2 regions of the Shewanella sp. ALD9 genome follow, and region 1 is predicted to be linked to the other one. Evidence: predicted binding sites of a transcription regulator. Region 1 holds the regulator's gene; the other holds the start of a gene.
What was found. The regulator sigma-54, encoded in region 1, starts transcription at its own class of promoters, with help from an activator protein. The targets are predictions, from matches to a motif close to GTTGGCACGNNNNTNGNNT.
Positions count from the first base shown of each region.

Region 1 (3,219 bases):
CCAAATCATTACTGCCTTTAAGCTGGGCTAATAATGTGCCAATGAGTGGTAAAGGCAAATTATCAACACAATAATATCCTAGGTCTTCTAATACTCTCAGGGCAACGGATTTCCCTGAGCCTGAACGTCCCGATACTATAACTAGTTTCATGCAGTAATAACCTGATAAAGTTCTGTTGCGTCGTGAGTTTTACGAAGCTGTTTCAATATTTGCTTATCGCTTAACTTTTGGGCCATGCTCGATAACGTGCCTAAATGTTGTTGGCACTGGTCTGCAGGTACTAACAAAGCAAATAAAAGGTCCACGGGTTGCTTATCGATTGCATCAAAGGCAATGGCTTCTTCACATTTAATAAATATCGCGATAGGGTGATCGATGGTCGTTAATCTACCATGAGGTATCGCAATGCCATTTCCTATACCTGTGCTACCCATTTTCTCTCTCGCTAACAGGCTTTCAAATACCTCTTGCGAAGACAGGGTTGGGTACTGGGCAGCGACTAAATTGCTGATGAGTTCCAGTACTTTTTTCTTACTGCCCGGTGTGGCACAGGTAGTGCATTCCGGCTGCAGAATGGTACAAAGTTCCATCGTTAGTGTTTTGTATTCTTCTCTTTGTGTTTAATTACCTGACGGTCGAGTTTGTCTATCAGGGCGTCTATTGCAGCATACATATCAGTACTTTCTGACATTGCAAAAATTTCTGCGCCATTAATGTTGATTTTGGCTTCTGCTTTTTGTTGTAATTTTTCTACATTGAGCACAACGTGTACATTATGGATCTGATCGAAGTGTCGTTCAAGCTTTGAAAATTTACTGTGGATGTATTCACGTAAAGATTCTGTTATTTCGACATGACGTCCAGTCAGACTTATTTGCATAAAAAATCCTCCATTGCCTAGTAGGTTATAAACTCTTACGTTGGTTTGAGGGCGGGATCATCATTGCTTCACGGTATTTTGCTATCGTACGACGAGCAACGTTTATGCCCTGTTCTGCCAGAAGCTGAGCCATTTTACTGTCACTCAGTGGTTTTTTCTGGTTTTCTGCGGCAACCAGCTTTTTGATAAAAGCACGAATGGCCGTTGATGAGCATTCCCCGCCATCATCAGTACTGACATGGCTAGAGAAGAAGTATTTTAGTTCAAATAAGCCACGAGGGGTATGCATATATTTTTGTGTGGTGACTCGTGAAATGGTCGATTCATGCATTTCTACGGCTTCAGCGATATCATTGAGCACCATAGGCTTCATGGCTTCTTCGCCATATTCAAAAAAGCCTTGCTGAAATTGCACAATGCAATTTGCCACTTTAAGTAAAGTATCATTACGGCTTTCAATACTTTTAATAAACCATTTAGCCTCTTGCAGATGGCCTCGAATAAATTGACTATCCGACGGGTTTTTACTGCCTCTAGCCATGGCTGCATATTGCTGATTAACACCAATTTTAGGCATGTTGTCTGGGTTTAACTCTACTACCCAACGGCCATTTTTCTTTAATACTGTGACATCGGGAATCACGTATTCATCATCCATGGGGGTAATTAATAAGCCCGGACGAGGATTGAGTGTCTGGATTAGAGTGATTGCGTCACGTAACTCATTTTCTTTTAGTTTTGTTTTACGCATCAATAATCTGAAATCACGGCCAGCAATTAACTCTAAATAGCCTTTAATTAACAAACGGGCATTATCGATATGGGGTGTGTCGTTAGAGTATTGCGCTAATTGAATAAATAGGCATTCGCTTAAATCACGTGCTGCAACACCCACAGGATCAAAGTGTTGAACGCGTTTTAATACCGCCTCAACCTCATCGAGTTCCACATTTTCATCACCCATGGCTTCGAGAATATCTTCGGTACTTTGGGTTAGATAACCGCGTTCATCAATGGCATCAATAATGGCGGTGGCAATGGCGAGATCGGTGTCTGAAAATGGAGTGAGATTTTTTTGCCATTCTAAGTGTTCGTACAGACCTTCGGTGGTTTCACCTTGAAAGGGCATGTCGTCATCGCGCATGCTTGCACTGCCTGAACCTGACATAGGTGAGGCTGTGTATACTTCATCCCATGTAGTATCCATGGCTAAATCATCCATGGTTTCTTTGGTCATGGATTCTGCTATGTCGACGGTGGAAGTGTCTTTTTCGACATTAACAATACTGTTGTCACTAAAGTCTGTATCCGCTTGGTCGCGGTTTTCTTTTAAGGAGTCTTTTGCTTCAGAAAACTCATCTTCTATTTCAAGCAATGGATTTGAATCTAATGCTTGTTGGATTTCCTGCTGTAGCTCCAATGACGATAATTGCAGTAAGCGAATGGCTTGCTGCAATTGTGGGGTCATGGTTAAGTGTTGACCCATTTTAAGTTGGAGTGACGCTTTCATTTACCGCTTATCCCTAGATGATTTTCCATAAAAATGACAATCTCGAACTGTAATAGATTGCCATAAACATCAATGACATTTAACGTTGTTTAGGTATCGTTCAATGAAATGAGTTAGCTAGACTAAAAGGCCAGTAAAGTAACTATAGCTTGAATTGTTCACCTAAGTACACAGCTCGAACTTGTTGATTACTTAATATCTCATCTGGTGTGCCTTCGGCAATTAAATTACCCTGGCTAACGATATAGGCTCGCTCACAAACGTCTAGCGTTTCACGTACGTTATGGTCGGTAATTAATACCCCTAAACCGCGGTTTTTAAGTTGTTGGATGATTTTTTTAATGTCGATGACCGAAATAGGATCAACACCAGCAAAGGGCTCATCAAGCAAAATAAATTTTGGATTAGCAGCTAAAGCGCGCGCAATTTCAACACGACGACGTTCACCACCCGATAACGACATACCTTGGCTGTCGCGTATGTGAGTAATGTGGAACTCTTCGAGTAGGTGCTCAAGCTGTTCAATACGTTGGTCTGTGCTGAGCTCTTTGCGAGTTTGCAGTACGGCCATTATGTTGTCGTAAACGGTGAGCTTGCGGAAAATACTGGCTTCTTGTGGTAAGTAACCTATACCTTTGCGGGCGCGCAAATGCATTGGATCGGCAGTAAGGTCGTCATCGTCAATCAATATTCGGCCTTTATCGCTTTTTACTAAGCCGACAACCATATAAAAGGTGGTGGTTTTGCCTGCACCATTGGGGCCTAAAAGACCGACAATTTGGCCTGTTTTAACCGTTAAACTCACATCTTTAACAACTTGACGAGCTT
Region 1 is NZ_PJCD01000001.1:537,233-540,451, forward strand. It holds gene rapZ (RNase adapter RapZ) at 1-151, opposite strand, end outside; gene ptsN (PTS IIA-like nitrogen regulatory protein PtsN) at 148-591, opposite strand; gene hpf (ribosome hibernation promoting factor) at 594-881, opposite strand; gene CXF88_RS02470 (RNA polymerase factor sigma-54) at 907-2,391, opposite strand; gene lptB (LPS export ABC transporter ATP-binding protein) at 2,534-3,219, opposite strand, start outside.

Region 2 (3,219 bases), on a different contig from region 1:
GCCCTGCAGCTTGCAAGGTTTGATCAATAATTTTTTGAACTAACGGCGCACAACCACCACAACCCGATGCCGCACGAGTACATACTTTAATCTCAGCTATTTTATGGTTGCCGGCGGTCACGGCCTCAACAATGTCGCCCTTGGTTACTTGATGACAAGAACACACTATAGAAGTGTCTTTTAAATCGGCTTCGTTTTCTGCACCGGCTAGCAATAACTCAACTGCGGAACCTTCAATCTCGTCTTGAGACAAATAGCTATCAAGCAAGCGGCTGTAATCGCTGTTATCACCAATCAGCACTGCACCTTTTAAAAATTTACCGGTTTCGTCTAACCATAATTTTTTATAAATACCCGCTTGGTTATCAGATAACTCAACAAATTGTGCGTTATCAAAACCACGGCTAGCACCAATAGCGGCCACATCAACACCCAATAATTTAAGTTTGGTACTCATGTCTGCGCCGGTAAATGACTGCGACACGCTATTAGATGTTAATGAAGCAATATGCGAAGCGACCACTCGGGCCATTTGGTAACCAGGTGCAACTAAACCAAATATTTTTTGTTGCCATAACGCACACTCACCGATGGCATAAACATCGGGCGCTGAGGTTAAACAGTAATCGTCAATTTCAATGCCGCCACGTTCACCGATACAGATATTTGAAACTCGAGCTAATGAATCTTGTGGACGAATACCGGCAGAAAACACAATCATGTCAGTTTCAAGATAAGACTCATCATTAAAGGTCATTCGGTGCATTGCCGTTTCACCGTCAATAATCGCAGTGGTGGCTTTTGAAGTATGTACACTCACGCCGAGCTGTTCAATTTTACTGCACAGTAATTCACCCGCTTTATCATTTAGCTGAACGGGCATCAATTGTGGTGCAAACTCAACAACGTGGGTTTTTACCCCGAGCTGCATCATGGCATTGGCGGCTTCTAAACCTAATAGTCCACCACCAACAACCACCCCAACTTGACTGTTTTGAGCTGCGGCCTGAATCGATTCAAGATCTTCAATGGTGCGATACACTAAGCATTGAGCACGATCGTTACCTTGTATCGGTGGCACAAATGGAAATGATCCCGTTGCAAGCACTAAGCGGGTATAAGAATAATGATCACCTTGCGCGCTAGTCACCGTTTTGGCGGCAATATCAATTGCCGTAATAGGTGTGTTTAAGTGAAGCGTAATGCCCCAATCTTGATAATCTTGCGCGCTGGTTAACATCAGTGGATCGGCGCTACCGGTCTCGAAATATTTTGACAGCTGCACTCGGTCATAAGCTGGACGCGGCTCTTCACCAAACACGTGCACATCAAACGTTTTATTGAGACCTAAACTGCACACTTGCTCAATAAAATGATGACCAACCATGCCATTACCAACGACCACTAACTTGGGTTTTGAGACTGCCATATCCAACTCCTTCATGCCTTGGACCGTAAAAAGCAAAATGGCGCCAACTCCGCTTAAGGAGTTGGCGCCATTGCCTGTTGAGATCCAAATTTTTAAAATAAATTGTTGAGGTAAACGACCCCGTTAATTGCTGCCATTCACACTATCGTCAATCTGATACTTTATTCATTATATGTATTGTTTGCAGGCTCTATGCCAACTACAAAAAAGACTTAAACCATTGATTTATTAACCTTAAAAAATCAACAACCTTTACTAAACGCTCTACTGTTGTCCATCTTGGTCACAACCGCACCAAAGTGAGGCGCACCATCGTTGTTCACTGCGGTGTTTAGTGATTTTGACTTACCATGATGCTGAGTAACAATAGCAATAATTTGCGCTGACATTTGAGCTAATGACAAACCTTTTTGCATCGCTTGTTGTTGAATAATCTGGTGCGCTTTGGTTTCATCGAACCCTTGCTGCATAACGATAAGCTTAGCCTGACTAAGTAGTTTTATACTGCGGATTTCATCATCCAGTTTCTTAAACTCGGCGAGTGTTTTACTCGCAGCATTAAAACGTGCTTGGGCCAAACTAATGACACTGGTTAAACGATTAACACTTAACATCTCAGGAATAAAAGTGATGCGACCGCAATCAAGTAACTCGGTTAATGCTGTCTGCTGCCATGTTTTGGCATTGACAACTATCACCATTGGCTTACTGGTTAATATACGCTGAATAAGTCCTTGGATTTGAGCGTGTAATGTGTCGGTTAATATCAACAAGGTATCAAATGTTTGTTGATGTAATCGTTGCTCAATTTGGCTCACAGAAGTTAACACCGTGACATGTCCAAACGCTGCCAAACAAGCTTGGTACTTTACAACTTCACAATCGACCACTGGCACAGCTGAAAAACTCAGGTCACAAAAAATTAAACTGCGCATAACCACTCCTCGTTCAGCCATTTGGCTAATGGATTGTTTGTTGAACTGAAGCGGTTTGCCCAACATTGTTGACTCAAGTAAACAGCTTGCTCCGCTGCCATAATCTTCTGTGAATTTGATTTTTGTGAAATTGATTCTGGTGAAATTGATTCCTGTGGAATAATCGCTGTATTTAATTTGTGGTTAAGTAATAACAATACTGCAGCCAACGTTGCCGTCATACTGCTAAGCGCCTGCTCAATCATGGTGCGCGACATTAATGATGTCAGCGCATCAGCAGAAAAAGGCTCTTTTTCGCGCCATAACAGCGCAAGAATGTCGCTAGATAATTCAGCTTGACCCACTTTTGCACCAGAAAAGCCTTCTAATAACGTAGGGATAGATAAGCTCGATACCGCTATATTATCTGTCTGTCCGTTGACGACAGTTATCGTGGTAGCCACTCTTGGATTACACTCGGTTTCACCTTGTAAGCCTTTAAAAATAGCCACACTGCCGGCGTGATATTCGCTTTTCTCAAATAAAATTTCGCATATTCCTTGGTGTACCGCATCTAACCCAGGGTGAAAATAACTGCGAAGGCTTATTGGTGCATTAGTTGGGTTCATGCAACGCGCTGCGGTTTGAATCAAACTGCGTAGACCTAATTCTTGATGTAATTGACGACACTCATCTAACACTGGTGCTAAGTCACCCGCTCGAACATAAACAATATTATCTGACTGCAATGCCACTTTGGCCATTTGTGATGATGTACAACACGCAATATTAAGTGATGCTAAACATGATTCAACATGACGGCGATGAGGTAACGCTTGACTGTCACCGTGTAACATCACCCGAATACCTTGTTTC
Region 2 is NZ_PJCD01000003.1:704,523-707,741, reverse strand. It holds gene nirB (nitrite reductase large subunit NirB) at 1-1,429, opposite strand, end outside; gene CXF88_RS10705 (ANTAR domain-containing protein) at 1,672-2,364, opposite strand; gene CXF88_RS10700 (glycosyl transferase) at 2,352-3,219, opposite strand, start outside.
Region 2: a site for sigma-54 is predicted at 1,611-1,629, ahead of nirB (nitrite reductase large subunit NirB). Genes of this name have one in related genera too.